Linked DNA regions of Pyxidicoccus xibeiensis. The protein of the gene in region 1 binds, or shares a complex with, the protein of each later gene. Links are inferred from orthologs where the notes say so. Each region holds a gene or a part of one and is shown on either strand. Other genes may lie near its edges.

The links.
Region 2: the proteins of uvrA (region 1) and mfd are in contact, whole or in part, in a crystal structure (PDB 4DFC), measured with the Escherichia coli proteins. The link is inferred for Pyxidicoccus xibeiensis from one-to-one orthologs.

Annotation. Positions count from the first base shown.
Region 1 is NZ_JAJVKV010000006.1:377,725-392,659, forward strand. The notes cover bases 7,091-10,542. They hold uvrA (excinuclease ABC subunit UvrA), read left to right. Parts: upstream 7,091-7,441; coding sequence 7,442-10,342; downstream 10,343-10,542. Other genes in these bases: LXT23_RS28365 (DMT family transporter), read right to left, coding at 7,091-7,269. In the rest of the region: LXT23_RS28340 (SDR family NAD(P)-dependent oxidoreductase), read left to right, coding at 1-43; LXT23_RS28345 (Vgb family protein), read left to right, coding at 40-1,074; LXT23_RS28350 (phosphatase PAP2 family protein), read left to right, coding at 1,122-2,021; LXT23_RS28355 (metallophosphoesterase family protein), read right to left, coding at 2,044-2,955; LXT23_RS28360 (choice-of-anchor D domain-containing protein), read right to left, coding at 3,129-6,074; more of LXT23_RS28365, read right to left, coding at 6,364-7,090; LXT23_RS28375 (POT family MFS transporter), read left to right, coding at 10,774-12,219; LXT23_RS28380 (peptide MFS transporter), read right to left, coding at 12,316-13,704; LXT23_RS28385 (ATP-binding protein), read right to left, coding at 13,860-14,935. UniProt on the Escherichia coli protein: The UvrABC repair system catalyzes the recognition and processing of DNA lesions. UvrA is an ATPase and a DNA-binding protein. A damage recognition complex composed of 2 UvrA and 2 UvrB subunits scans DNA for abnormalities.
Region 2 is NZ_JAJVKV010000018.1:4,589-20,169, forward strand. What follows is about bases 393-4,490. They hold mfd (transcription-repair coupling factor), read right to left. Parts: upstream 4,187-4,490; coding sequence 593-4,186; downstream 393-592. Other genes in these bases: LXT23_RS43205 (flavodoxin family protein), read left to right, coding at 393-577; LXT23_RS43215 (PAS domain-containing sensor histidine kinase), read left to right, coding at 4,395-4,490. Outside these bases: more of LXT23_RS43205, read left to right, coding at 1-392; more of LXT23_RS43215, read left to right, coding at 4,491-5,900; LXT23_RS43220 (hypothetical protein), read right to left, coding at 5,911-6,228; LXT23_RS43225 (c-type cytochrome), read right to left, coding at 6,287-6,607; LXT23_RS43230 (pilus assembly FimT family protein), read right to left, coding at 6,707-7,345; LXT23_RS43235 (PilW family protein), read right to left, coding at 7,342-8,511; LXT23_RS43240 (hypothetical protein), read right to left, coding at 8,508-9,059; LXT23_RS43245 (pilus assembly protein), read right to left, coding at 9,056-13,507; LXT23_RS43250 (hypothetical protein), read right to left, coding at 13,563-14,258; LXT23_RS43255 (hypothetical protein), read right to left, coding at 14,651-15,581. UniProt on the Escherichia coli protein: Couples transcription and DNA repair by recognizing RNA polymerase (RNAP) stalled at DNA lesions. Mediates ATP-dependent release of RNAP and its truncated transcript from the DNA, and recruitment of nucleotide excision repair machinery to the damaged site.

The DNA.
Region 1 (14,935 bases):
GCCCGTCGCGGAGTCGCGAGTCTCCACGGAGACGGGCCGATGAGCCGCCCGCGCGTTTCAGGAGTCCTCGCGGCGAGCCTGCTCGCCCTGTCGTCGGCGGGCTTCGCGGCGGAGGTGGCACCGGCCGCCACCGCCAACGCCACGGCGCGCGGTGAGCGCCTTCGCCTGCCGGAGGGCTTCATGTATCCGAATGGCATCGCCCACGCGGCGGACGGGACGCTCTTCGTCGGCTCGGTCGCGAATGGCAGCGTGGTGCGGCGGGCCCCAGGTGGTGCGTGGACGGTGCTGTTCCCGGGTTCGGAGGAGGTCTTCTCGGCGACGAGCCTGCGGTTGGATGCGCCTCGGGGGCTTCTCTGGGGCACGTCGCCCGACGCCATGGGCCTGCTGCGTCCGGGTGGCGCGCTGGGCCGGCGGACGGCGCGGCTCTTCGCGCTCGACGCACGGACCGGTGAGGTGCGGCGGGTCATCCCGCTGCCGGAGGGCGTGCTGGGCAATGACCTGACGGTCGCACCGGATGGTGGGCTGTACGTGACGGACAGCTCTCGTGCGGCGGTGCTCTACCTTGCGCCAGAGAGCCAGCAGTTGGAGACCTACGTGAAGGACCCGCGCTTCGAGGCGAAGGGCAAGGGCATGGGCACGGTGGGGCCGGCGGGAATCGCGCTGGCGCCGGATGGGCGCACGCTGGCCATCAACACCTTCGGGCCCGGACGCCTCTTCCTGGTCCGCCCTGGCGAGAAGGGCGCGGCGCCGGTCGTCACGGAGGTGGAGCTGCCGCGCCGGCTGGAGAACCCTGACGGAATGCGCTTCGCGCGTGACGGCCAGCTCCTCGTGCTGGAGGGAGCCATCGACAGCGGTGACGGACGGGTGGTCCGCATCGACGTGCTCGGGAAGGCGCCGGGGCCGAGGCCGCTGGAGGTGCTCGCCTCCGGGCTGGAGTCTCCCGTCAACCTCACGGTGACTGAGGACGGCCGGGTCTGGGTCACCGAGGCGCGCCTGCGCGACCGACTCCTGCGAGGCGCGGCGGCGAAGGAACCCGACGGGTTCTGGGTGACGGTCCTGCGCTTATCGAAGTAGGCGGCGCGAAGTGGAACCCCGAGGCGGGAGGCTCCTATGCTCCGGCCGTGCGCACTTCCGCTCCCGCCGTTGCGATTGCCCTCCTGCTGGCCCTCGCCCCGCTGTCCTCCGCCGTGGCCCAGACGGGCTCGGATGAGCCGAGGCAGCTCCACGAGCTGCGCTTCAGCTGGGCCCGGGATGCCACCCTCACCGGCGCGGCCGGCGTGCTGTGGATCTCCAGCGAGGCCTTCTTCAAGGACGACCTCGCCCCAGCCCGGTGCCGCTGGTGTGACCGCGCCCCCGACGGCACCGACACCCTCAACCGCCTGGACCGCTGGGGCCGGGGCCTCGCCGGAGAGACGAAGGAGTCCCGCGACCGCGCCAACACCTGGAGCAACATCCTCGGCTTCGCCGTCGTCCCCGCCGGAGTCCTCGGCCTCCAGTACGCCGTGGGCCAGGGCTCCGACAGCCCGAACCAGTTCTTCGCCCAGGACGCCACCATCATCCTCCAGAGCGCCCTGTTCTCCTCCGTCGCCAACCAGACCGTGAAGTTCATCGTCGGCCGCGAGCGCCCCTTCGTCCACCAGCTCCCCGAGGACCAGAAGGGCCTCGTCGACCACGCCACCGACAACAACCTCTCCTTCTACAGCGGCCACACCAACCTCATGTTCTCCATGGTGTTCTCCGCCGGCACCGTCGCCGCCCTGCGCGGCTATGACGACCAGGCGTGGATCTGGGCCGTGGGCCTGCCCCTCGCCACCTCCGTCGGCCTGCTGCGCATGGGCGCCGACAAGCACTACCTCACCGACGTCGCCACCGGCGCCGTGCTCGGCGCCGCCTTCGGCGTGGCCGTGCCCCTGCTGTTGCACGGCCGCACCGGCACCGTGGAGCAGACGAACCGCCCGGGCGGCGTGCGGCTGATGCCCATGGCCGGCTCGCAGTTGGCAGGCCTCTCCGGCACCTTCTGAAGGCGGCCCTCAGCGCACGGGCTCAGTACCCGACCGGAGCGCCCTCGCCGTCACCGTCCGTGGGCCGATGCGCCGGCAGCGAGGACATGTCCCAGCGCTGCCCGGCCTCCCACGCCACGGCGCCCGACGTGCCCCAGCCCGTGCGCACCGCCTCGCGGCCCTCGAACTCCAGCCAGAAGACGGACTCCTGCGGCCGCGCCGCCTGGTCCAGGCAGGCAATGCGCGTGGCCGGCCGCCCCGGCCCCTCCAGCGTCACCGCGAAGGCCATGTGCGAGTGGCCGCACAGCAGCCACTTGGGCTGCACCGCGTCCACCAGCCGCCGCGTCACCGGGTTGCCAATCCAGTACGAGGGCAGCGGCCGCGGCGGGGACGGGTTCTCCTCGCGCGCCCGCTGGACGATGCCTCGCGGCCACTCGTGCACCAGCATCAGGTCCACGTCCCGCAGCCCCGTCAGCCGCTCCACCTCCGCGGTGCGGAAGTAGCCCGCCTGCTTCACCGTATCCACCGTGGTGGGCCGCTTCAGCGGCTGCTCGATGAAGCGCGGTGCGTGGATGCCCGACAGGTACGCCACCTTCAGCCCGCGCAGCTCCCGCTCCCCCGCGCGGCCCAGGTACGTCACGTCCGGCGCCAGCTCGCCGCCCGCCTGCAAGTCGTGCAGGGCCTCGAAGTCCTCGTTGTTGCCGCCAATGAAGAAGAAGGGCCGCTTCACCCGGCGCAGCCCGTCCGCGTACTCCGCGAACTCCGCCGGCATGGTCCGCTTCGCCGCCTTGCGCCGGTGGTCGTTCGGCCGGCGGAAGGCCTCCACGTCCCCCACCGCCAGCACCAGGTCCACGCGGCGGCCACGCGCCTGCTCCAGCGCGTCCAGCCACGTCTCCACGCGGTGGAAGCGCCCGTGGATGTCTCCCACGGCGGCGACGAGTAGGGGTTCCGGCATCTCACCCGGAAGGCTGCACGCCCCTCCCCCGCCGTGTCGAGCCATCTTTATCCCTGACAAGCCAATGCTTGACAGATGTCAGGCTTCAGCCCGCCGCCCGCCCCCGCAAAACCGAAGGGGGCGCCCCGCCTCGCGGCGAGCACGCCCCCGGGTGAGTCCCCTCCCCGCTCAGGTCAGTTGCAGCCCAGCGGGTAGGTCACCTCCACCATGGAGCCGGGCGAGGGCGCCGAGGCCCGGTCGAAGAGGATGGAGTTGGTCCCCGCGTCGTACTCCCAGCCGGACGTCACCGGCACGCCGTCCACCGCGACGACAATCCGCGTGGTGTCCGCGGGCTCCTCGGACAGCGGGAACTTGCGGTTGGGGCCGAAGGCGCTGTTGGACAGCTTCTCCAGGGACGCGGCCCAGTTGGGCGTGCAGATGCTCTCCACCGAGCCGCCCGTGGACTGGGCCAGCTGGATGTAGCGGTTGCCGGAGCTGCTGGACGTGGGGCAGGTGCCCAGGTCCGCGGGCCCGACGATGGCGTTGATGCTCAGCTTGGACTTGTCGTTGCCCTTGAGCGCCAGGAAGTACGTCTCGTAGAAGGACACCGGCTGCGAGCTGAAGTCCTCCTCGTCCGACAGGAAGATGATGGCCAGCTTCGCCTCCTCGCGCAGGAAGCCGCCGTTGCCGTCGCTGGCCTGCGGGGTGCGCGGGTCATCCACGTTGTAGAGCAGCGGGTCGGACAGCGCGCGGTGGGCCGCGTCCAGGCCCTGCTCGTTCCAGTGGCACACGCCCACCCGGGTGTTGCTGGCGAAGACGCTCGCCGCGTTGGGCGTGGCCGGGGTGATGATGCGCGGCCGGGAGCCGTCCACCGGGAACAGGCGCCCATTCTCTCCGCCCTGCGAGCCGCCCGGGCACTCGGACCAGCCGCCCGGAGACGGGTCCAGGCCCGTGGTGGTGACGCCGATGCGGTAGTCCACCGACGCCTGGTTGGCCGCGCTCAGGAAGGCCGCGAAGTTCTGCCCCAGGCTCTGCTGCTCCTCCATCATGGAGCCCGAGTTGTCCACCACGAACAGCACGTCCACCTTGGCCTCGGACTCCTGGAAGAAGCGGTCCGTCTGCTCCGCCTTCGTCACGCCCCGGCCCACCAGGCCCGCCGTGTACTCGGAGCCGTCCGCCAGCGTGAAGCGCAGCGCCGCCGCGTCGTCCCCGTCGTCCACCGGCGTGTAGCTGGCGGACAGCCGCACCTTGGAGCCCGGCAGGATTGCCACCGGGAACGCGTCCGAGCTGGTGACGGCGAACTCCGTGTCCTCCTGCTCCAGCGCCATGCCGGACACCGTCACCGGGCCCACGCAGTCGTTGACGGCGATGAGCTCCCGCGTGCGGGGGCCGCACGACAGCTTGGCGATGCCGAAGTCCACCGTGGTGGGCTGCACCGCGAAGCAGCCCTTCACGCCCTCACCCGACACGGACACCAGCGGGTGGCCCGCGGTGGGGTGGTTCACCCAGGCCTCGGCCAGGCCCGAGTGCGCGCCCTCCAGCTCCGGCTTGAAGCTCACCACCAGCGTCGCCTTCTTCCCGGGCTCCAGCACCGCGTTGGGCACCGGGGTGGCCGAGAAGGCCGCGTCCGAGGCGGGCGACAGCTGCATGGAGGCCAGGTAGCACGCCTCCGTGCCCACGTTGCGCACCGACACGCCCAGCGCCACCGAGGCGCCCACCGGCACCTTCCCGAAGGACAGCTGCGGCGGCACCAGGTACTGGCAGGGCTTGAAGGCGCGGCCCTCGCCCGACAGCACCACGCCTTCCGTCGAGGTCGCCCCGCCGGCGCGCACCGTCACCGCGAGCTGCCCGGCGCTCGAGTCCTTCAGGCCGACGCGCGGGCTGAAGGTGACGCCGATGAAGGCGGACTGCCCCGCCGGCACCGTCACGCTCGCGGGCGCCTGCGCCAGGGTGAAGTAGCCGCCGGCCAGCGTGTCCAGCTGCAGGTTGTTCACCAGCACCGCGTCCCGGCAGCGGTTGAGCACCTGCACCTGGCGCGTGCCCGTCATGCCCTCCGCCACCACGCCGAAGTCCAGCTTCTTCGGGAGCACCGTGACACACGAGGTGCCGCCCTCACCGGCCAGCGACACCTTGGGGCCGGGCGCCGTCGTGCCCTGCTCGCGCACGCCCAGCTCCACCCGGCCGTCCCGCGCGCGGCCCAGCACCGCCGGCGTGAAGGCCACGCGCAGCTCCACCGCCGCGCCCGCCGCCAGCACGCCATTCGCCATCGTCGGCGCGCTCACCACCTTGTAGACGCCGCCCGGGTTGTCCAGCAGCTGCGCCCCCGACCAGGCCAGCGGCTCCGTGCCCTGGTTGCGCACGGTGATGGACTGCTCCGCGGTGGCCCCCAGCGCCACGCGCCCGAAGTCCACGCGCAGCGGGGTGATTTCCAGCTTCGACGCCACGCCCATGCCGTGCAGCGGAATCACCACCGGCTCGCAGCCGTCGCAGCGCACCAGGTGCAGCGCGGCCTCGGCCGAGCCCAGGCGCTTGGGCCCGTAGGCCACCGGCACCACCCGCTCCTCGCCCGGCGCCAGCGTGGAGGACTGGCCCACCCCCGCGGTGAACTGGTCCGCGTCCGTGCCATGGAGCGACATCACCAGCGGGCTCTCCACGTCGGACGGGTTGCGCACCGTCACCTCGCGCATCTCCACCAGGCCCATGGGCACGTTGCCGAAGTCGAGCGCCGTCTCCGGCACCTCGACGAAGGCCTTCACGCCCCGGCCGGACACGGGCACCTCGCCGCTCGACTCCGAGTCGGTGAGGATCTCCACCATGCCCTGCACCACGCCCTCCACCTGGGGCGTGAAGTGGACTTCAATCTCCTGCTCGCCACCCGCCGACAGGGTGAAGGGCTCGAAGGGGGGAATCTCCACGTTGGGCACGCTGGAGACGGCGCCCTCCACGCGGTACGACGCGCGGCCGCCGTTGGCGAGCTTCAGCTTGAACGTCTTGGTGCGTCCCAGCGCCGCGGGGCCGAACTCAATCACTTCCGGGCGGACCAGGAAGGCGCTGTTCGCCTTCTGGGACGACGGCCGCTCGCACCCCACCGCCACCACCACCGCCGCCGCCACCCACGCCACCCACAGAGCCCTTCGCATAACGTCCTCCCCACCACGCCCTGGGACCACGAATTCCGCGCCGCAGTGATCCGCGGCTCCGGCGGGGGGCCCACTGCAACCCGGGTGCCCACGCTGCTCAGGGGGAAGACGTCGGCAGGCCGACGTGGCAAACCTCTGGCCTCCATGGGAATTGCCCCCCACAGCGCGTGGAAGAACATTTCCCATCCGGGCTGAACGACTGGAATTTCTTCAGGAAGCGCCGGTACTACACGGAGGCCCTGGACGGCTGGGTGGGGCAGGCGGGTTCCACGCCCTGTCCGAAGCCGCTTCAGGCCGCCGGGCGCGACTCGGGGGCCAACAGCCGCCCCACCACGCCGGTGCCCCACAGCACGCCGGCCACGCACACCAGCGCGCCGGTGACGGCCAGCGGTGACACGGCCTCGCCCAGCAGCAGCGCGCCCATCAGCCACGAGAAGGCCGGCGTCAGCTGCGTGGCCACGCCGCCCGCCACGGCGGTGACGTAGCCGAAGGCATAGGTGAACGTCATCTGCGCCACCACCGACGTGAGCCCCACGCCCAGGAGCGGCAGCACCACGTCCCACCCCAGGGGCCGCCAGTCCTGCAGCGCGAAGGGCAGGCTGAACAGGAGGCCGAAGAGACAGAAGGAGAAGAAGACGGTGGCCGAGTCCGTGTCGTGCCGCAGCGCGCGCACCACCACCACCGCCGCGCCGCCCAGCACCGCGGAGCCCATGCCCGCCCACGCGCCCAGGCCCAGCGTCAGCGAGGCGCCGCTGCCCTGCATCGTGCTCCACATCACCAGGCCCGCGCCCAGCGTGGTGAGCACCAGCCCGGCCAGCAGCGGCCCCGTCACGCGCTCCTTGAGGAACAGCCAGCCGATGATGGCCGAGTAGATGGGCCAGCACGCGTTGAGCAGCACCGCCGGCCCCACCGTCATCCGGTCGATGGCGATGAAGTACAGGTAGACGGCCGCGCCGCCGAAGATGCCGCGCAGCGCCCACAGCGAGAAGCGCCCGTAGCGCGGCTTGCGCCCCAGCAGCGGGTAGTAGGCCGCCAGGAAGAGCAGGCCGATGACGAAGCGGCCGGACGCCACCTGCCCGGGAGACAGGCGCCCGGACAGCAGCCGGGTGCACAGCGCCATCACCGCGAAGAGGAAGCTCGAGAAGACCAGCAGCGGGACGCCGCGGTAGCGCTCGGGGAGGACCCAGCCATTCATGGAGGGCCGCACCCTACCGGAAAACCCGCGGGGCCCCAGCGCCTCCGCGCCCGCCCGCCTGCTTGGCGGCCAATGTGGGATTCGCGGCGCAACCCGGTGCGTTCCCTTTCATCTCCTCCGACGGTCTCAGTTTCCTCGCACCGGAACACCCATTCAGTGTAGATCGCCCGCCATGTCCGAGCCCGACGTCATCTCCCTCCGAGGCGCCAAGGAGCACAACCTCAAGAACGTCTCCCTGGACATCCCCAAGAAGAAGCTCGTCGTCTTCACCGGCGTGTCCGGCTCCGGCAAGAGCTCGCTCGCCTTCGACACGCTCTACGCGGAGGGTCAGCGCCGCTACGTGGAGAGCCTCTCCGCCTACGCCCGGCAGTTCCTGGGGCAGATGGAGAAGCCGAAGTACGACACCATTCGAGGGCTGTCCCCCACCATCTCCATCGAGCAGAAGGCGGCCAGCAACAACCCGCGCTCGACGGTGGGCACCGTCACCGAGGTGCACGACTACCTGCGCGTGCTCTACGCCTCCATCGGCGTGCAGCACTGCCCCAACTGCGGCGTGAAGGTGGGCAAGCAGAGCGCGCAGCAGATTGTCGACGAAATCCTCAAGGCCCCCGCGGGCACCAAGCTCCAGGTGCTGGCGCCGCTGGTCACCAACCGCAAGGGCGAGCACAAGGACTTGCTGGCCGAGGCGCAGAAGCGCGGCTTCTCCCGCGCGCGCATCGACGGCGTGCTCAAGAGCCTGGAGGAGCGCATCGAGCTGGACAAGAAGTCCAAGCATGACATCGCGCTCGTCATCGACCGGCTGGTGCTCAAGCCGGATTTGAAGACGCGCCTCACCGACTCCGTGGAGACGGCGCTGCGCGAGGGCAAGGGCACCCTCATCGTCACCGACGAGAAGGGCACCCCCGCCTCGGACCGCGTGATGTCCGAGCTGAATGCCTGCGCCAAGTGCGGTCTGTCCTTCGGCGAGCTGACGCCCGCGTCCTTCTCCTTCAACAACCCGCTGGGCATGTGCACGGACTGCAACGGCCTGGGCACCAAGCCGGAGATGGACCCGGACCTCATCGTCCCGGACAAGTCCCGCACCATCCGCGACGGCGCAATCGAGCCATGGGCCAGCGGGATGAACCGCGGCGAGGGCTGGACGGCGGACTTCGTGGAGAGCCTGGCCAAGGCGTTCAAGATTGATTTGGACGTGCCCTACGCGAAGCTGTCCAAGCGCGAGCAGCAGACGCTGATGCACGGCTCGAGCGGCAAGAGCTTCACCGTCGAGTGGGGCGAGGGCGGCCAGTACAAGATGGAGTGGGAGGGCCTGGTCGAGCGGCTGATGCGCAACTTCAAGACCACGACGTCCGAGGCGCGCCGGGCCGAGCTGCAGAAGTACTTCAGCGACAAGCCCTGCCCCGCGTGCAAGGGCGAGCGCCTGAAGCCGGAGAGCCGCGCGGTGAAGGTGCACGGGAAGACCATCGTCGACCTGAGCCGGCTGACCATCTCCGACGCGCTGGGCTTTTTGGGCGCCATGGGGCTGTCGGCGCACGAGCGGAAGATTGCCACCGAGCTCCTGAAGGAGATTCGCAGCCGCCTGTCCTTCCTGGTGGACGTGGGGCTGGGCTACCTGATGCTGGACCGCACCGCGTCCACGCTGTCCGGCGGCGAGAGCCAGCGCATCCGCCTGGCGTCGCAGATGGGCAGCGAGCTGACGGGCGTCATCTACATCCTGGACGAGCCCTCCATCGGCCTGCACCAGCGCGACAACGGCAAGCTGCTGGCCACGCTCAAGCGCCTGAGGGATTTGGGCAACTCCGTCATCGTCGTGGAGCACGACGAGGAGACGATGGAGGAGGCGGACTGGCTGGTGGACTTCGGGCCGGGCGCGGGCGAGCTGGGCGGCCAGGTGGTGGCCCAGGGCACGCCGGCGCAGGTGATGGCCAACGAGGCGAGCCAGACGGGCGCGTACCTCTCCGGGCGCAAGGAAATCGAGGTGCCCGAGCAGCGCCGCAAGCCGGACCCCAAGCGCAAGCTGGTCATCCAGGGCGCGCAGGAGAACAACCTGAAGAACGTGGACGCGGAGATTCCCCTGGGAGTCTTCAGCGCGATTACGGGCGTGTCCGGCGCGGGCAAGTCCACGCTCATCAACGAAATCCTCTACCCCGCCCTGGCGCGGCACCTCTACGAGAGCCGCGAGTCGCCCGGCAAGCACAAGTCCATCCAGGGCTTCGAGCACCTGGACAAGGTCATCGACATCGACCAGCGCCCCATCGGCCGCACCCCGCGCAGCAACCCGGCCACGTACACCAAGCTGTTCGACAACATCCGGGACGTGTTCGCCATGACGCCCGAGGCGCGCGCCTTCGGCTACGGGCCGGGCCGCTTCAGCTTCAACATCAAGGGCGGCCGCTGCGAGTCATGCGAGGGCGACGGCGTGAAGCTGGTGGAGATGCACTTCCTGGCGGACGTGTACGTGCCCTGCGAGGTGTGCAACGGCAAGCGCTTCAACGAGGCCACGCTGCGGGTGCGCTACAAGGGGAAGAACATCGCCGAGGTGCTCGACATGAGCGTGCGCGAGGCGATGGAGCACTTCGGCGCGCACCGCGACATCATGCGCGTGCTGCAGACGCTGCATGACGTGGGCCTGAGCTACATCCGCCTGGGCCAGCCCTCCCCCACCCTGTCCGGCGGCGAGGCCCAGCGCATCAAGCTGGCGCGCGAACTGGCCCGGGTGGCCACCGGCCGCACCCTCTACATCCTCGACGAGCCCACCACCGGCCTGCACTTCGAGGACATCCGCAAGCTCTTGTCCGTGCTCAACCGGCTGGTGGAGGCGGGCAACAGCGTGCTCGTCATCGAGCACAACCTGGACGTCATCAAGAGCGCGGACTGGCTCATCGACCTGGGGCCCGAGGGCGGCGCCAATGGCGGCCGGATTCTCGCCACCGGCACGCCCGAGGAGGTCGCCCAGGTGGAGGGCAGCCACACCGCGCGCTACCTCGCACACGTGCTGAGCAAGTCGCGGCGCGCCCGCGTGGGCAAGCGCGTGGACGGCCCGACACCGGTGCTCCAGGGCGCGGTGGGCTGACGCAGTCGCTCCAGGCCGCGCGAGCCGGCCCGTGACATGGAGCGGGGGGCGGGGGTGCCTTCATTCACCCCCAACCCCCCGTCCACCTTGGAGGAAAGGCGTCACGGGAGGGGTGTGGTTCGCGAAGTGAGCCGGTACCGCACGAGCCATGATAGGGATGTGACAATCCCTGTCAAACCTGTGCTCACTGATTAAATTGTATCATCAAAGAGCGCTCCCACCGGAATGCCGTGCCCAGGCGGGCCGGACAATTCCGGTGCAGGTGCGTTGGGCGGAGCAGCGCCCGGGTGAGTCGCTGGAAGGCTGGGGACCGGCGCGCGGCGCCCGCGAAGGCGGAGGGACGGGTGGAGTCCGGCCGGGGCGTTGGGTAGGGTTCCGATTCCTGTTTTCTTGGAGCCCCCACCTTTCGCCACGAGGGAGCACCCCGTCGCATGGCAACCAGCGTCCCGGCGCAGAGCAACAAGTTCCCGCCGCAAATCCCCTTCATCATCGGAAACGAGGCGTGTGAGCGCTTCAGCTTCTACGGGATGCGGAACATCCTCACGGTGTTCCTCATCGACTACCTGCTGCGCACCTCGGTGCCGGAGACGGGGCTGCGGGAGTCGGAAGCCAAGAGCCTGATGCACACCTTCATGGCGGGGGTGTACTTCTTCCCGCTCATCGGTGGGTACCTGGCGGACCGCTTCTTCGGGAAGTACCGCATCATCCTCGGGCTGAGCCTCATCTACTGCCTGGGCCACGCGTGCCTGGCCGTCTTCGAGGACAACGTCACCGGGTTCTTCACGGGGCTGACGCTCATCGCCATTGGCAGCGGCGGAATCAAGCCGTGCGTGTCAGCCATGGTGGGGGACCAGTTCAACGAGTCCAACAGCCACCTGGTGAAGAAGGTCTTCGCCATCTTCTACTGGACCATCAACTTCGGCTCGTTCTTCGCGTCGCTGAGCATCCCCCTCATCCTGAAGCACTACGGCCCGGCGTGGGCCTTCGGAATCCCCGGCGTCCTGATGTTCATCGCGACCGTCATCTTCTGGGCGGGCCGCAACAAGTACGTCCGGGTGCCGCCCACGGGCGCCAACCCGCACTCGTTCTTCCGCGTGGTGGGCAGCGCGCTGCGCAACCGGGGCCAGGGCGGCCACTGGCTGGAGGGCGCGAAGCGGGAGCACCCGGCGGAGGCGGTGGAGGGCGTGAAGGCGGTGCTGCGCGTCGGCGGCCTGCTGCTGCCCTTCGTGCCGTTCTTCTGGATGCTCTTCGACCAGAAGGCGTCCACGTGGGTGGTGCAGGCGCGCGCCATGGACCCGCAGGTGGGCCCATTCACCTTCCAGCCCAGCCAGATGCAGTTCGTCAACCCGATGCTGGTGATGCTGCTCATCCCCCTGCTGACGGCCGTCGTCTACCCGGCCTTCCAGCGCGGGGGCTGGGAGCTGACGCCGCTGCGGCGCATGCCGCTGGGGCTGGCCATCGGCGCGGTGTCGTTCATCATCGCCGGCATCTTCCAGGTGCGGATGGAGGGCGGCACGACGATGAACATCGCCTGGCAGCTCTTGCCGTACGTCGTGCTGACGCTGGCGGAGATTCTCGTGTCCACCACGGGCCTGGAGTTCGCGTACACGCAGGCGCCCCGGGAGATGAAGGGCACCCTCCAGAGCCTGTGGCTCTTGACGACGACGCTGGCGAACGTGGCGGTGGCCATCGCCTCCAAGCTCAACGTCTTCTCCGGCTCCGGGCAGTTCTTCTTCTACGCCGGCTTCGCGCTGGTGGCCGCCGTGGGCATGGCGCTGGTGGCCCGCCGCTACGTGGTGCGCGACTACTTCCAGACGTCCGCCCCCATCCCCACCGAGGAGCGCACCGCGGCCGGGGTGGCAACGAAGACGGCCTGAGCCGGTAGCGCCCCCACTCTTCGGGCAAAGAAAAACGCCGGAGCTCCCAGACGGGGGCTCCGGCGTTCTCGTTTCAGGCGAAGTCTTCGCCGCGACTCAGGCCGCGGCGACCGAGCTGCCCTGCGCCGTGCTGGGCGGCGCGGCGGGCTTCACCTCGTCGGTGCCGTGCATCATCTTCTTCAGGACGGGGGCGATGATGAGCAGCAGCACGCCGGCCGCGCCCGTGCCGATGGTGATGTACATGAACACGTTGAACTCGCCGAGCCGCTCCGAGTAGCCGCCGAAGACGCCGGCCAGCTTGTTGGCGGCCGCGTTCGCCAGGAACCACACGCCCATCATCGCGGAGACGATGCGCGCGGGGGCCACCTTGGTCACCATGGAGAGGCCCACCGGCGACAGGCACAGCTCGCCCATGGTGTGGAAGAGGTACGCCATGATGACCCACCAGGCCGCCGCCTTGCCCGCCGCCGCGCTCTCGTTGGAGGCGCCCAGCATGAAGAGGAAGCCGATGGACAGGAAGAGCAGGCCCAGGCCCATCTTCACCGGGATGCTCGGGTCCTTGCCGCGCGCGGACAGCCAGCCCCACAGGCCCGCGAACACCGGCGCCAGCAGCACGATGAACGCCGAGTTGAAGTTCTGGAACCACGTCGTCGGCACTTCCCAGCCGAGCATGGCGCGGTCCACCTTCTGGTCCGTGTAGAGGTTCATCAGGCCGCCGGCCTGCTCGAAGCCCGTCCAGAACGCGACGACGAAGAGGGCGATGATGAAGATGACCACGATGCGGTCGATTTCGTCCCGGCCGAAGCCCTTCTTCTCCCCGCCCTGCGCGGCCGACACGGCGCCGGGCTCCGGCTTCACGGGCGCCAGGCCCACCTGCCCGAGCAGCTTCTTCTGCATGGCCAGGAAGGCCACGAGGCCCAGGAACATGCCGACGCCCGCGGCGCCGAAGCCGTAGTGCCAGCCCACCCGCTCACCCAGGGTGCCGCAGATGAAGTTGCCCAGCACCGCGCCCAGGTTGATGCCCATGTAGAAGATGGTGAAGGCGCCGTCGCGGCGGCCGTCACCGGGCGCGTACAGCCCGCCCACCATGGTGGAGATGTTCGGCTTGAAGAAGCCGTTGCCGATGATGAGGAAGCCCAGGCCCGCGTAGAACATCGACACGCTGGGAAGCGCCAGCACCAGGTGGCCTATCATCATCAACGTGCCGCCCAGCACCACCGCCTTGCGCTGGCCGATGAACCGGTCCGCGATGTAGCCGCCGACGATGGGCGTCAGGTACACGAGGCCCGTATAGGTGCCGTACAGGCTGAGCGCGTCACCCGTGGACCAGCCAAAGCCTCCGTTGACCTTGCTCGTGAGGAAGAGCACCAGCAGGCCACGCATGCCGTAATAGGACATGCGTTCCCACATCTCGGTGAAGAACAGGAGGTAGAGCCCTCGCGGGTGCCCCTTGCGGGCATCGCCCGCGGCTACGGTGCCTTGCATGCCGTGGTTTCCTTGAAAGGAGGGGTGTGACGGAAAAGAGGCGTAACTGTAGCAGACACGCCGGCCGTGCCCAGGAGGACACCTGGGAACGTGAACAATTCCCTACCTGCTGGAGGGGGCCCCCACTCCCAGTCCCTGGGGACCCGGACGGGGCTTCAGGCCAGGCGGCCGACGCGAGGCTCGGGGGCCGACTCCGGCAGGCCGCCGGGGGCCGGGAGCGAGGGAGGGCGCAGGGGCAGGCGGACCTCCACCCGCGTTCCCTCGCCGGGGGTGCTGTCGAGGGTGATGGTGCCTCCGTGATGGAGGATGATGCGGCGGCTGAGCGCCAGGCCCAGCCCCGTCCCCTCCCCCGCCGCCCGGGTGGAGAAGAAGGGCTGGAACAGCCGCTCCATGTCCTCCTTGCGGATGCCCACGCCGTTGTCGCTGATGGTGACGATGGCCTCGTCGGAGGTGCACGCGGTGGCGACCTTCACGACGCCCTTGTCGCCCACGGCCCGCAGGGCGTTGTCCAGCAGGTTGAGCCACACCTGGTTGAGGGTGCCCGGGTCTCCCAGCACCGGCTCGCCGCACTGGTAGGCCCGCTCCACCGTCACGCCCGAGGGCACCTTCCATGCCAGCACGCTGAGCGTGGAGTCCAGCGACGCGTCCAGGGACAGCGCCATGGGCGTGTCGTTGGTGCGGGTGAAGGAGAGCAGGGACTCGGCCAGGTGGCGGATGCGCTGGCCGCACTCCTCCACCACCTCCAGCATGGCCTTGCCCATGGCCGAGTCCTGCGCGGCGCCGGCCCCGCCCGCCATCATGTCCTTGAGCGGCTGCAGCGCGTTCATCAGCCCGTTGAGGGGGTTGCGCACCTCGTGCGCGAAGCCCGAGGTGAGCAGGCCGATGGCCGCCAGCCGCTCGTTCTCCGCGGCGCGCACCGCCGCCTCCCGCAGGCGCAGCTGCGTCTCGATTCGCGCCAACAGCTCGCGCGGGCTGAAGGGCTTGCCCAGGTAGTCGTTGGCCCCGGTGCCCAGGGCCTCCACCTTCGCGGACACCTCCTGCCGCGCGGTGAGCAGGATGATGGGGATGTCCACCGTCCGCGGGTCCGCGCGCAGCGCCGCCAGCATCTGCAGGCCCGACAGCATCGGCATCATGACGTCCGACACGATGAGGTCCGGCCGCTCCGCCAGCGCGCGCTGCCGGCCCGCCTCGCCGTTGACGGCCTCCAGCACGCGGTAGTGCTGCGACAGCA
Region 2 (15,581 bases), on another replicon or contig:
CAACCTCCTCTTCCTCCTGGCCAGCTCCCGTGAGGGCGGCAACGCCGAGCAGCTCGCGCGCCGTGCCGCCGAGGCGCTCCCGGCCGGCACCGTCGCCGACTGGCTGCGCCTGGACGAGCACCTGCGCGAGCCCTTCAAGGACCTGCGCCACGAGCCGGGGAAGGGCTACCCGAAGCCGGGCCCGGAGCTGCTCGCGCTGGCCGAGCGCACCATGACGGCGGACGAGCTGGTCATCGTGTCGCCCATCTACTGGTACCACCTGTCCTCCACGGCGCAGCACTACTTCGAGCACTGGTCTTGGTGGATGCGCCTGCCGGAGCTGCGCTTCCGCGAGCGGATGCGCGGCAAGGTGCTGTCGCTCGTCACCGCGCACTCCTCCGAGGACGACGACTCCGTGGCGCAGCCCCCCATCCAGAGCCTGCGCCTGACGGCGGGCTACATGGACCTGCGCTGGCGCGGCGCCCTCATCGGCCACGGTTCCGCGCCGGGGCAGGTGCTCACGGACGCGCGCGCGCTGGAGTCCGCCCGGGACTTCCTCGTGCGCCCGGTGGCGGCCCCGGACTTCCAGGCCGCCTGACGCCAGCGCCCCGCGCTACGCGTGGGGCAGGGCGCAGTGGCTCAAGTCCCTCAGCACCTTCTTCGCCTCGGCGATGAGGTCATGCCCGCTGGCGCCCTGGGGCACGCGGACCATCAGCTTCATGTCGGGGGTGAGCCGGTAGACGCCCTTCGAGCGCTGCACCAGGCCGGCCACCTTCGCGCCGTCCAGCAGCGCGTCCGCGCCCAGCGTCACCACCAGCCGGCCGGTGCCCACCTCCAGCGCGCGCAGCCGCAAATCCCGCATGTCTATCTTCAGCAGCGTCAGCTCGGACAGGTGGTCCACCTCGTCCGGCGCCTCGCCGTAGCGGTCCACCAGCTCCGCGCGCAGGTCCGTCACCTCGTCCGGGTGGCTGGCCTGGCTGAAGCGCTTGTAGAAGACGAGCCGCTGGTGCACGTCGTTCACGTAGTCGTCGGGGATGAGCGCCGGCATGGGCAGGGTGACGTCCGGCTCCACCTGCACCTTGGGCGGCATGCCCTGCATCTCCGCCACGGCCTCTTCCAGCAGCTGCGCGTACATGTCGAAGCCAATCTCGGCAATCGCGCCCGACTGCTTGTCGCCCAGCAGGTTGCCCGCGCCGCGAATCTCCAAGTCATGGCTGGCGATGGAGAAGCCCGCGCCCAGCTCGGTGAAGTTCTGCAGCACCTCCAGGCGCCGCTGCGCGTCCTTCGTCACCGCCCGCCGCGACGGCACCAGCAGGTACGCGTACGCGCGCTCCTTGCTGCGGCCCACGCGCCCGCGCAGCTGGTAGAGCTGCGCCAGGCCGAACTGGTCCGCCCGGTTCACAATCATCGTGTTGGCGCTGGAGATGTCGATGCCGCTCTCGATGATGGACGTGCACAGGAGCACGTGGTGCTTGCGCTCGGTGAACTCCAGCATGACTTTTTCCAGCTGCCCCTCACGCATCTGCCCGTGCGCCACGCCGATGCTGAGCTGGGGGACCAGCTGCTTGAGCTGCTGCTCGATGGACGCCAGCGACTCCACGCGGTTGTGGACGAAGAACACCTGCCCGCCGCGCGCCACCTCGCGTTCAATCGCCTCCTTGATGACGGCGTCGTCGGACTTCATCACGAAGGTGCGGATGGCCCGGCGGTCCTGCGGCGGCGTGGCGATGATGCTCATGTCCCGCACGCCGGACATGCTCATGTGCAGCGTGCGGGGAATGGGCGTGGCCGTCAGCGTCAGCACGTCGATTTGCGAGCGCCATTTCTTCAGCGACTCCTTCTGCTTCACGCCGAAGCGCTGCTCCTCGTCGACAATCATCAGGCCCAGCTCCTTGAAGGCCACCTCCGCCCCCAGCAGCTTGTGCGTCCCGATGAGGATGTCGACCTTGCCCTCCTTGGCCCGCTTGAGGATTTCGCGCACCTCCGGCGCCTTCTTCATGCCGGAGATGACCTCCACCGTGACGGGGTAGTCCTTGAAGCGCTTCTTGAAGGACAGGTAGTGCTGCTGCGCCAGCACGGTGGTGGGCACCAGCACCGCCACCTGCTTGCGGTCCAGCGCGGCTTTGAAGGCGGCGCGCATGGCCACCTCCGTCTTGCCATAGCCCACGTCGCCGCAGACGAGCCGGTCCATGGGCTGCGGCTTCTGCATGTCCGCCAGCACGTCTTCAATCGCCTTGGCCTGGTCCGGCGTCTCCTCGAACTCGAAGTCCGCCTCGAACTGGGCGAAGTACCTGTCCGGCGCGCTGAAGGCATGGCCCGGGTGCGCCTTGCGCGCGGCGGCAATCTGGAGGAGCTCCGCCGCCATCTTCAGCAGCTGCTCCTTGACGCGCTTCTTCGTCTTCTCCCAGCTGGTGGTGCCCAGCTTGTCCAGCTGGACCTTCTCCGGGTCTCCGCCGGAGAACTTCTGGATGAGCCGCATGCGGCCCACCGGCAGGTAGATCTTGTCCCGGCCCGCGTACTCCAGGACGAGGAAGTCCCCGGGGACGGAGTTCACCTCCATCTTCGTCAGGCCCGCATAGCGGCCGATGCCGAAGTCGGTGTGGACGATGAGGTCGCCTTCCTTCAGGTCCCCGAAGCCCGCGGAGAACGCGTCCAGCTTCTTGCTGCGCCTGACGCGCCTGCGCGAGCGGACGCCGAAAATCTCCTCGTCCGACAGCACGGCCAGGCCGCCCGCGCCGTCCACGAAGCCCTGGCTCACCTCGCCGGTGAACAGGTGCACCCATACCGAGGGCTCGTACAGGTGGGCCGCGTCCGACAGCGGCTCGGTGTGCAGCTTCACCATGACGTTGCGGTCCAGCAGCAGCCGCTTGAGCCGGTCCGCCTGGCTCAGCGTGCCGCACGCCACCGCGCAGGCCACGCCCATGTCCCGCCAGCGCTGCAGCCGGTCCACCAGCGGGGAGAGCGCGCCCTCCTCGCCGTGGTGCGCGAGAATCGCCTCGCGCAAATCCTGGGTGCCGCCGAAGTTGAACTGCACCGGCGGCCGCTCCATCTGCGCCAGCGACAGGCCGCCGCCCTCCACCACGCGGAAGGCGCCCAGCTGCTCCACCACCGCGTCGCGCGACAGGAAGTGCTCCGCCGGCGGACACACCAGGTCCTGCCGCTCCTCCGCCGCCGCGTATGAGCGCTCCAGCTCCGTCCACAGCTCGTCCACCGTCCTGTCCAGCCCCAGCGGGTCGTCCAGGTAGAAGACGGGGGACTCCTTGCTCCACAGGCGCAGGTAGTCGAACACCGTGGCCAGCCCGCCCTCGAAGAGGCCGGGCAGCAGCCCCTCCACGCCGAAGCCGGGCAGGCCCTCGCGCAGCGCCTCCAGCCGCTCGCGCAGCTGGATGGTGGGCAGGTTGATGCGGTCCGCCACCGCGCGCGCGGTGGCCTCGGCGCGCGGGCGCGTCTGGTCCGTGAGCAGCACCTCGCGCGCGGGGACCAGCGACACCTCCTTGAGCGAGTCCACCGTGCGCTGCGACTCCGGGTCGAACGCGCGGATGGACTCGATGGTGTCTCCGAAGAACTCCAGGCGCACCGGCTTGTCGTAGAGCGGGCTGAAGACGTCCAGCAGGCCGCCGCGCACGGAGAACGTCCCCACGTCCTCCACCAGCGGGCTGTTCTGGTAGCCCATCCGCGCCAGCTTCAGCGCCAGCGAGTCGCGGTCCAGGTCCTGCCCCACCGCCACGCGCTCCGACAGCGCCGTCATCACCCCCAGCGGCAGCACGCGGCGGTACAGCGCGCGCACCGACAGCACCAGCGCGGGGAAGCGCGTGCCCTGGCCCAGGTGGAACAGGGCGCCCAGCCGCTCGGTGACGGTGGTGGCGTCGGGGGACAGCTCGTCGAAGGGCAGGATTTCGTCCGCGGGCAGCCGCAGCACGCGCGGCGCCAGCAGGCTGCCGGTGCCTCCCAGGAAGAAGGCCAGGTCGGCGGCCAGGGCGTCGGCCGCCTCTTCGTCCACCGTGACGCAGACGAGCGGTGCCCTGGCCGCGTGGTGCAGGCGGGCGAGCACGTGGCCGCGCGCGGAGCCCTTCAGCCCCTGCGTGCGAGCGCGGCGGCCGGGCTGGAGCGCGTCCAGGAGTTGGGCGAGCGGGTCGCCTGCCGTGGGAGGCCCGCCGCCGCGCAGCGCCGCCTCGACATCCAGCCTCTGAGTGAAAGGAGTGTCCATGAGTGGACCCTGAGGGCCCAGGGGTAATTAGGAGCCTGCCGGACCCAAAGCAACGACAGAGCGAGGCGCCTGTCGTCTTGCAGGGAATGGGCCCCCCGGTGGGTCCATTCCGGCACGGTACGACCACCCCGGGGGCCGGTTGGTCTCCCGCCCTGCGCTGGGGCTAGTGTGCCTTCGCAACGGGCATCAATGGGGGGTGCCACGCCACATGCAATCCGGCCGTGGGAGCAACAAGCGCCCGGCGAATGGGGGAGACGTTCCCCCTTCCGAGGCGGTCGTCGTGCTGCGCAGTGTCCGCTCCGCGGTCGGGGGCATCCTCGACTTCGAGTGCGTCTCCGCCAACGTCCACGCGGAGCGGTGGCTCGGGCGCGAGGAGCGGCCCCTGGTGCGCCAGCGCCTGCTGGTCGAGGCTCCGTGGCTGCGGGAGTGCGGCCTGTTCGCCGCGTGCGTCCGGGTGGCGGTGCGCCGCGAGCCGGAGGTGGTGCGGCTGTCGCGCCAGTCCCCGGTGGGCACCGTGTGGCTGCTGGCGCGCGTGGCCCCCTGGGAGGACGGCGCCGTCGTCTTCCTGGAGGACCTCACCGAGCGCATGGCCGCCGAGGAGGCCCTGCGCAGGGACCATGACCTGCTGCATGCCGTCATCGAGAGCGCCACGGACGCCGTCTACGTGAAGGACCTGGACGGGCGCTACGTGCTCATCAACCCCGCCACCGCGCGCGCCTTCAACCGCGCGCCCCAGGAGATTCTCGGCCGCTCCGACGCGGAGCTGCTGGGCCCGGACGTCGCCCGGCCCACGCTGGCGCATGACCGCGCGGTGGCGGAGTCCGGCCAGACGGCGACCTACGAGGACTCCGAGGGCGGCCCCGGCACCGACTGCATCTGGCAGACGACGAAGGGCGTGCTGCGCCGGGGCGACGGCACCGTCTACGGCCTCTTCGGCATCAGCCGCGACGTCACCGCGCGCCGCCGCCTGGAGCAGGCGCGCGAGGAGGAGTCGCGCTTCCAGGAGCGCTTCATCGGCGTGCTGGGACATGACCTGGGCAACCCGCTGGCCGCGGTGCGCCTGTCCTCCGCGGCCCTGCTCGCCCGGGACACGCTGACGCCGGACGTGCGCCGCGTGGTGGAGCGCATCGACGGGAGCGCCGAGCGCATGGCCCGGCTGGTGCGGCAACTGCTGGACTTCACCCGTGCGCGCATGGCCGGCGGCATCCCCCTGCGCCCGCGCGAGGTGTGCCTGGAGGACGTGTGCCGCCGCATCATCTCCGAGCTGGAGCCCGCGCACCCGCAGCGCGGCGTCCGCCTGGAGGTGCAGGGCGAGTCCCGCGGCGTCTGGGACGAGGAGCGGCTGGGCCAGGTGATGTCCAACCTGCTCGGCAACGCCCTGCAGCACAGCCCGGACGGCACGCAGGTGCGGGTGCGGCTGGCGGATGGAGACCCCCACTTCCAGCGGGTGGAGGTGCACAACGGCGGGCCGCCCATCCCCGACTCGCTGCGCCCGCGCCTCTTCGCGCCCTTCCACCGCGCGGCGCCGGAGCCGGGGCAGCCCAGGCCACAGCACCATGGCCTGGGGCTGGGCCTCTACATCGTCTCGCAGATTGTCACCGCCCATGGGGGCTGGGTGGACGTGGCGTCTTCGACGGACGCCGGCACCTGCTTCTCCGTGACGCTGCCCCGAGTCGCCCGCCCGCCTGCTGCCCAGGCGGGCAGGGGGGCCTGAGCGGCGGCGCTCAGCGGTGACCGAACTTCAGGCCCGCGCGCACGCGCAGCACGTCGTCCAGTGCGCCCGGGTCCACCAGCTCCAGGGCGGCACGCTGGGAGATGCCGGAGTAACGGGCGCGGACCTCCTCCTCGTCCTCCTCGTCGTCCTTGCCGCCCTTGTCGTCATCCCCGCCGCCCTTGCCGTCATCCGCGGGCCTCAGCGCGAGCGGCGTCGGCCGGGACAGCCCCTTCTCGATGCGCACCGAGGACAGGGCGTCCGCGCGCAGGGAGCTGAAGAGGCTGGCCATGGACACGCAGAAGACGAGGGCGACGGTGAGGTTCTTCATGGGCGGCTCCGTTTCTCACCCTCCATGACGCGCGGGCCCGCCCGGAAATTCAAGCCGCCTATTTCGCCTTCATTGTGCGGATGTATCCCACCAGTGCGTCAATCTGCTGGGGGGTGAGCCTGTCCTTGAAGGCCTTCATCCGGGTGTTGCGGGGAGAGCCGTCGGCAATCACCTCGCGGATGTCGGCGTCCGTCTGGGCCTTCTGCCAGGCGGGCTGGGTGAGGTCGACGATGGACTCCTTCTGGCCCATCTTCGTCTGCGCCTTGCCGTCTTCGCCATGGCAGGACTTGCACTTCGCCTTCCACACGTCGGCGACCTGCTCCGCGGAGGCGCTCGTGGCCAGGCAGAGGGTCATCACCAGGGCGAACCGCTTCATCATCTTCACTGTCTCCAGGAAAGGGGCGCGGTGAGCATACGACGGAGGCCCGCCTTCAGCGGGCCTCGGGCTCGGGAGGCCCGCCTTCAGCGGGCCTCGGGCTCAGGGACAGCCGTATTGGCCGGGGGAGCTGGTGCAGTCCACCATCCGCAGGGCGCCCGTGAGCGCATTCACGCTGAGCACCTGGTCCACGAGGTAGGTGCCCGTGGGGTCGCTCTTGCGGAGCCGCAGGGTGCCGGCCGCCGGCACGGCGTTGGTCGCGCTGCACGTCGTCGTGCCCGTGCGGGCCACCACCCGCGTGGACTCGCCCCCCAGCCAGCACAGGCCGTCCAGGCTGCTGGCCTCCAGGCCGGGCGGCAGCGGCACGGGCGTTCCCGTCACCGTGCACGTGCAGCCTCCGGTGCCGCACGCCGCCGTCTGGCAGGCCGGCATCGGGCACTGGCTGCCCCATGGGTCCGTGGCCGCGTTGGCGCAGTCGAGCTGCTCCCAGCGCACCGCGGACACCAGCCGCCCGTTCTCGTCGGCGGAGCTGATGATGGCCAGGCGCACCGGCTGGCGGCTGCTGCGCGCCTGCTGCCGGGCCTCCAGCGTCTCCAGGTAGATGGCGCGCTGGGCGGCGCTGATGCGCCGGTCGTTGATGACGCCCTGCAGGCCCGGCATCGACAGGGCCATCAGGATGCCGAGGATGGCCACGGCGGCCATCAGCTCCAGCAGGGTCATTCCGCGGTGTGAGGTCTTCATGTTCCCCCCGAGATTGCGAAGTTGCGCGGCGCGATGCGCTGGAGGGAGTGGCGCCGCTTGAAGCCGTCCACCAGGTTGCCTTCCTCGTCCCGCGTGGTGCCGCCGTCGGCGCCCGCGGCCTGCACGTCCATCTGCGGGGTGCGCGCGGTGATGAGCACCTCCATCAGCCGCACGCGGCGCATCAGCTCGTCGCGGGCGCTGCGCGGGCCGAACTCGGCCGCGCCCACGGTGCCGGCGTCACCGGGGATTTTCGACCAGCAGGTGGCGTTGGTGCACGCGTCCAGCGCCGGGCGCCCCGCGTTCGCCTCCGGGAAGAAGACGACGTCGTTGTTGGGGAGGTCCGGGTTGTACACGCCCATCCGCACCTTGAGGCGCTCGATGTCCTGCGCCAGCGGCTGGTACCCGGCGCCGCCCGCGGACCCGTCCGGGTCCACCTCGAGCACCGGCCGGCCGCTGCGCCAGTTGACGCGGTAGGCCCGCACGTTCAGCGGCATCAGGTACGAGTCGCTCCCCGTGAAGACGTTGCCCGACGCGGCCACCGTCGAGCAGGGGGCGCCCGCCGGCAGCGTCTGGTTGGGGGCGCCGGCCGTCCAGGCGATGGTCTCCGTCGTGCGGGCGGCCCCCACCACCCCGACACAGGCGGTGGACTCCGTCGGGTTCGTCACCACGCTGAGGCTGTTGGCGGGCGGGGCGTTGACTCCGACGGACTGGGCGCACAGCTGCGCGCCGTCCCAGATGGCGTTGCCACAGGCGAGCCGGCTGCGCAGCTGCACCGCGCGCGCCGAGTCCGCGTCCCAGATTTCCACCGCGTCGGAGATGAGGCCCGCGTAGACGCCCGTGGGCCCCGCGAAGCTGGGGTCGCCTGGGAATGTGGCGTTCGTCGTCACCCACACCGCGTAGCGCTGGTCCACCTGGGCGCCGTCGCCGCCCACGTTGAGCCGCGCCTTGCCGAACCCCGCCCCCGCGCGCTGCATGGCGGGGATGAGCAGCTCCCGCGCGGCCCGGCTGGTGTTCTGGGTCTCCATGGTGCGCTCTTCCAGGATGCCGCGCCGCTGGAGGGCAACGCCCACGGTGACGGCCCCGGCGAGCACCGCCAGCGACAGCGAGCTGGCAATCATCATCTCGATGAGGGTGAAGCCCCGGGCCTGCAGTGCTGAGCGTCTCATGGCACCATCCGCGTCTGCAGGGCCACCGCGCGCCGCCGCGAGTTCGTGCCGAAGCCGTTCAGCAGCGTGTCCGGCCAGGTCACCAGCACCCGCACGTTGACGACCTGCTGGAGCTGCAGGCCGCCCACCATCCGGTCCACCGCGGGAGAGCCGCGCGCCGTCCCCTCGAAGCCCCCCATGGCGTTCGGGTCCACGTCCACCGCCACGTCGAAGCGCAGCCGCGTCTCGCCCGCGGAGGGCGCCTGCGCCTGGGGCTCGCCGTCCGCGGCCCACCACAGCTGGCGCGTGGAGCCGTCCAGCGCCTGGATGTTGCTGCACGGCGTGGGCATCACCCCCGTGCACCCCATGGCGGTGATGCGCTCCAGCTCGCGCTCGGCGATGAGCCCCGCCTGCGCCTGGATGAGGTTGCGGCGGTTCTGCCGGGCGGCGGCGAGCACGATGAGCGCCACCCCCAGGATGCCGATGACGACCACCACCATGGTGGCCATCGCCTCCAGCAGCGTCGCGCCCCGGCGCGGCCGCCCCCCGTGCTGCCTCGTGCCCCTCACGGAATCACCTCCCGGATGTTGCCGCCGGGCCGCACGTCCCAGATGAGCACGCGCGAGCGGGTGCCTCCGGTGTCGCCCTTCGGGTTCTGCCATGCCGTGTTGCCGACGATTTGCGTGGTGCCGGCCGTGGTGATGGGGAGGATGAGGTGCCGGTCATAGGACACGGGCGTGCTCAGGCTGTGGCCGCCCAGGTCCGCCCCGCTCCCCACCAGCCCGTCACCGGTGGCCTGGCTCAGCGAGTACAGCTTGCCGCTGGTGTCCGCATCCACGCTGCACACGTCCGCCTTCGTCCCCACCGCCGTCGCGGTGGACACGGCGCCCTCGACGATGGACAGCCCGCCCCAGACGGCCTGCCCCAGGCCCAGCGGGTGCACCCACACCTGCGTGCGGCCGCTGCAGTCGGTGGCCAGCGGCGCGGTGTCCCGGAAGGCCATGACGTGGTAGCGCCGCGGCGAGGCCGCCCGGTCATCCGCGTCCAGGTCCGTGTCCGGGTTGTTGGCCGTGCCGAAGAAGAGGTCCACGGTGGCGCTCGAGCCCGAGCGCGTGGTCCTCACCATCATGTCCGCGTAGATGCGCTGGCTGTCCGGGTGCTCCACGGTGCTGCCGTTGGCGTACGTGGCCGTCCGGGCATTGGCGATGACGCACGAGCTGAGCGCCTTGCCGAAGTCGCGGTCGGCGTTCACGTCGCGCAGGTTGACCTTGTAGACCTTGCCCGACGTGGACGGCACGTAGAGCACGTCCTGGTTGCCGTCGCCGTCCACGTCCACCGCCGCCGGGCTGCCGCCGATGCCCTGGTCATGGTCCTGCGCCGGGTCGGTGCCCAGCGTGACGATGCCCGCCAGCCGCTGCTTCAGCCCCGAGCCGTGGTTGACCTGGATGGGCTGCCCCGTCTTCACGTCGATGAGGTAGAGCGTGCCGGCGGTGCCCGGCCTGGGGACGAAGTCGGTGGCGAAGGCCGCCACCCACTTCTTGCCGCCGCGGCTGCCGAAGTCCATGCGCAGCAGCAGCGGGTTGTGCCGCGAGCCGCTCGTGTCCGCCCGCACCACCGCCTCGCCGCGGCCGTGCACGTAGTCGAAGATCTCCGACAGCGTCACGCAGTCCCAGTGGTCGCTGCGGGTGGTGCAGGGGGCGAACGCGTTGTCGAAGCCGTGGTACAGCTCGTTGGCGACGTCGTACTCCCACATGGGCCAGGGGTAGTTGGTGTTGGTGCTCGCGGGGTTGGTGACGTCGAGCGCGAAGAAGACGCTCTGCTTGGGGCCCGTGGCGCTGGCCAGCACCGTCTTGGCGCCCGTGTTCGACGTCGGGTTGGTGTTGAGCTGCCACGCGGTGGTCGACGCGGGCGTGTAGCCGCGCCGCGCGTTGTAGTCGTTGGTGCCGGTGGTGTCCGCGCTGCTGTTCTGGCCCAGGTCCACAGGCCCCACCGCGGGCGAGGCATCCATCGTCGCCCCCGGCCGTCCCGCGCGCTCCGCGCGCAGGTAGTTCTCCACGTAGTAGGGCAGCATCTTCCCGGGCAGGTAGGCGAACAGCTCCGCCCCGGTGCCGTAGCTGCGCGCCGCCGTGCAGCCGGACGTGTGGTCGAAGTAGCCCGTGTACTCCGTCGCGGGCGTGCACATGTCGTCCTCGAGCGTCAGCTTGCCCACGTCCAGCGCGTGCAGGAAGCCCTGGCCCGTGCCGATGAAGGCCACGTTCTTCCGGCCGGAGATGAGGGCGTTGTCGCGGAAGCGCGCGCGGAAGTTCGTCTTCTCCGTCTCGGAGACGGTGGGGTTGGACAGCCACGCCGGCTCGACGGGCGGGCCCACCATGGCCGGGGTGGACAGGTTGATGGTGCCCATGGGCCAGGTGCGCCGGGGGGAGCGCACGGAGTCCGCCGGAGCGGCGGCGTCGTACTTCTCCCAGCCATAGAGCCAGTCGCGCAGCACGGTCCGGTCGGTGCTGTTGCACTCGCCGTCGTCGTTCAGGTCGTACCGGACGCCGTCGTACGCGCACAGCTCGTTGCCCGGGGCGGTGGGGAAGATGGGGTGGGTGTCACCGGTGATGGACTTCAGCTCGGTGCGCGTCCCGAGCCGGCGGGTGAAGAGCTTGCGGGCGAAGGGGTCCGAGCTCCGGATGGAGACGCGCTGCACCTCACCGGCGTCCCACACCGGCGGGTTGGCGGTGTTGCTGGACGACAGCGTGACGGCCGGGTTCTCCGGCTCGTAGAGCTTCTTGAGGTAGACGTGGCCGCGCGGGCTCATGTCCGGCCGGCCATCCAGCAGGCGCTGGGACGGGTTCAGGTGCGGAGTCTCCGCCCAGTTGCGGCCCGGCACCTCGCCCGCGCCGTAGAGCAGCGTGTTGGCCACGCCGATGCGCCCCGAGCGGCCGTACTGGCCGGCCTTCTGCGCCTTGTAGGAGACGTTGACGTTGGCGATGGTGGGCTGGCAGCCCTCGCCCGGGCTCTGGAGGATGGCGCGCCAGCACAGCTGCGTGCCGGTGTAGCCGCGCTCCAGCAGGTCATCCACGGAGACGGTCCGGTTGCGCGTGCCCGGGTCCGGACCGGGGTCCTGGAAGGGCACGGTGACCCACTCGGGCTCGGTGCGCTTGGGCTCGAACACGGGGGTGGTGCCGTCGCAGCCGGACACGCACACCTTGCAGTCCAGCGCCACCTGGTAGGTGATGCTCGGCAGCGGCCGGTGGATGCTCCCGTCCGGCTGCTCGACTTCGGGCGTGCACGCCTGGGTGGAGGCGACGGGCTCGAAGTACGGCTCGTCGTCGATGGAGAGCGTGACGGAGGTGATGGTGTAGTCCCGCGCGACGCTGGGCGAGATGTCCGACGACACCACGTCCGACTTGAAGACGCCGTTGTTCTGCTTGTTGATGAGGATGACGATGTCGTTGTACGTGCGGTCGCCGCCCGAGTTCTGGTCCTCCCAACCCAGAATCCAGACGCGCTCGTTGCCGATGGGCGCACCGACGATGGTGTGCGCCGCGCGCTGGTTGTACGCGTAGACGTCCTTCATCTGGTCCTGCTCGAAGAACACCCGGCCGTACTCGGGGTTGTCCAGGCGGTCGTACGCGTCGTAGCCCAGCCAGTTGGTGCGCAGGTTCTTGGTCACCACCAGGTTGCCGTCCGAGGCGCCCGTCTGGTGCAGGTCCATGTTGAGCAGCGTCTTGGAGAAGAAGACGTTGATGTCACCGTGCGCCCAGAAGTGACACTGCTGGCGGCCGTCCGGCATCGTCTTCGTCATGAAGCACGAGTCGGTGGAGTTCTGCGGAATCATGACGGGCTGGCCGTCCTGGTAGTAGATGTTGCCGTTCTCGTCGCGGAACGGGACCTGGCGGCCGTAGATCTGCTCCACGTAGGTGACGAGGAAGAAGACGACCTCCTTGCCGCCCTGAATCATCCCCAGCTTCACGCGCCGGTCCTCCTCGTTGGGGGCGGCGGCCGGGTTGGTGCCGGGCCGCACGCGGCCCTTCGTGTCGAAGGCGCTCGCCTTGTAGTCGGGGATGCCGTCGCGGTTGCCGGACTTGTCCCAGACGTTGACGGGCGTGGTGCCGTCCGCGCTCCAGGCCATGCGCGGCTGGAGGCACTCGGACGTCTGCGACGGCTGGTTGCAGTGGTTCTCGTCGTCGTCCGTCGCGTAGAAGGCGATGTTGCCCAGGCCCTTGTGGCCGTTGCGCCAGTCCGACGGCTCCAACAGGTTCGGGATGTGCGGGAACAGGCCCTGGTCGCTGAACCAGGTGTCGGTGTTCGTGTAGGCCGTCCGCGTGTTGTAGACGTTCAGCCCCGCGCCAGCGACCGTCTGGCCCACCACCGGGCTGGCCGGCCGCGCCGGATAGCCCAGGTCGTCTTCCGGCCAGCGCTTGGGCCCCATCGTGGGCGAGTAGGTGCGGGGGGACGCGCAGCTGGACGTGAGCAGGTCCGGCTCCCGCATCTCGATGAGGGTGCCGTCGGGCTTGGGGAGGGTGAAGCGCCGGTCGCAGCGCGGGTTCAGGCCGATGTAGGGCCGCCGCGGGTTGATGTTGAAGAGGTCCTCGTGGAAGTCCGGCACGCCGCTGTCGTCCGCGTCGACGAGCGTGTCGTCGTTGGGGTTGCCGGGGTCGTTGACGTTGACGTACTGCTTGTCGATGAGGTCCTGGTAGTAGAACCAGCCCAGGGTATGGGACGCGCCCGCGCCCGCCTGCTCGTCCACGATGAGCGCTTCGACCTCCTGCTCGAAGGGCAGGATGATGCGCTCGGGGTCCAGGATGGTCTGGTTGGTGTTGAGGCGCAGCTTGGGCGGGGTGTCGTTCGTCAGCATCACCGAGCTGTAGGCGCCGGCGTCGGCGTTGAAGTCGGGCTGGCGGTCCTGTCCCGTGGTGTCGATGCACGGGTTGAACGTGACGCCCGCGTCCGCGTCGCCGGCCTGCGCGAGCGCGGCGCCGGGTGCGGCGAACAGGGCCGCGGTGATGAGGATGCTCCTGAGGCGCATGGCGTATCCTTGGACGTGGGGCTTCGGGTGCTGCTCGAAAGGCATGGAACGGCGCTCACCCGCCGCCGTTGTCTTCACAGCCGGCGTCCCAGCACGGAGGGCCGGAGCCCCCGCTCGTGCCGGCGTTGATGAGGGTGCGGACGATGGAGCGGTGGGGCTGCGAGCCGGCGGGGCCGGTGACCTCACCGACGGAGACGAGCCAGACCTTGCTGTTCTCGTCGACGGAGCGCAGCGGGTCGGCATCGTCGTCGTCGACGAGGAAGACGCGGTAGCGCACGTTGCTGGACTCCGGGAAGTCCTCGAGGCGCACCCCGTCCGGGCCGTTCATCTCCCGGTTGGCGCCGGCGAAGGTCGGGTCCACCGCGGTGCCAGCGGGCGTGCTGGTCAGCGTGTACGGCGTCCAGCCGATGACCTGGTACCAGGGAATGGTGATGTCCGGCGGCAGGTCCGTGGCGGGCCCGCCGAGGTTGTTGATGACGGTGTTGAACTCGTTGCGGCCGCCCAGCCGCAGGCGCACCACCTCTCGGCCCTCCGCCAGGCCTGCCTGGGCGGCGAAGAAGGCCTCGCGGGCGCGGCGCTCGTTGCCCTGCAGGGCGCTCTCCGTGGACACCGCGCGCAGCGACACGAGCGCGGCGGCGGTGATGAAGGCGATGAGCGCCAGCGCCATCAACAGCGCGACGCCGCGCTCCGCGCGCCGGCGTGTCCCGCGAACACTCCGCGGGCGGGCAGTCAGGCTCGCATGAGGCTTCATGTGGGACGGCTGGCGGGTCACCGGAGGCTCCTTGCCGGGACTCGGCAATGGGGAAGAGCGGTGATTGCCACTCAGCAATGTGCGGGCCGTGCGGGAGCGCTCCCGCAAGCCAGTGCTTTCAGCCCCTTGGCTTCAGGCCTGGGTGACACCTGACACGTGTTGACCTGACAACCTTTTGTAGACTCCGCAAAAGTTGCGAGGTCGATTGGACAGCACACACCGGATGCAACAGCTTTCACGGGAATTGTAAGGGATTGGATTCGCCGTGAGAGTGGGAAAACAGGGTGCTGCCTGCTGTTTCACTGCGTCAGGGCAGGCGAGCCTGAGACAGGGGGTGTGCAATGACTTTCATCCCGGGAGTGAGGGATTGGCGCTGACCCGTGAGAGGTGTTTCAGACCCCGGGGCGAGGCCAGAACGACACCTCGCGTCCGGGAGGCGTGAGCCACACGGACTGGAGGAAGCGCACGGCGTTGCGGTCCGCGTCGTCCTGCTGGGTGGTGAGCGCGTGCGCCGAGGCGAGCAGCAGCAGCGTGGCGAGCCCCGTGGCCAGCGCGGCGGGAGCGGGCCACCGGTGCCCCGGGACACGCGCCAGCGCGAGGTAGACCCAGGCGGCCACGGCCAGCAGCACCGCGAGCGGCAGCGCGCTCGCCACGGCAGGCAGGCCCACGAACGACAGCACGCCCGGCGGGAAGAAGCCGGCGCGCAGCAGCGGCAGCACCAGGCCTCCCAGGACATTGGAGACGTCGTCGGGGATGTAGTTGACGAAGGTGGCCACGCCGGTGGTGAGGACGGAGGCGGCGCACAGCATGGCCGCCACGCCCGCGGCCCACGCCTTCCCGCTGGCGCGCAGGCGCTCCACCCACAGGCCCGCGGGCAGCAGGAGGAAGGGCACCAGGCCGGTGAGGTGGCGCGGGCCCGTCGTCCAGCCCCACGAGTCGTAGGAGAAGGACGAGGTGAAGTAGGTGTAGCCGGCCAGCAGCGCCACGCCCATCCACGCCACCGCGCGCGGCTCCGCGCCCTGGCCCCGCCGCCGCCACGCCAGCACCAGCCCCGGCAGCGCCAGCAGCAGGAAGGGCGACAGCGTGAACAGCCCGCGCAGCGGCGAGAAGAAGGACAGCGCGAAGGCGCGCGGGTCGGGCGTGCGGATGCCGAGGAAGCCGCCCAGGTGCCACGGCTGGTAGGCCGCGTCGTTGAGGTACTTGTAGCCGGTGGTGAGCGGGTGCCCGAAGGTGGCCTGGTGGTAGAGCGCCAGCGCCACCACGAAGGGCAGCGCGCCCAGCGTGGCCAGCCCCGCGGCCCGGCCCAGGCGCGCCCAGCGCTCG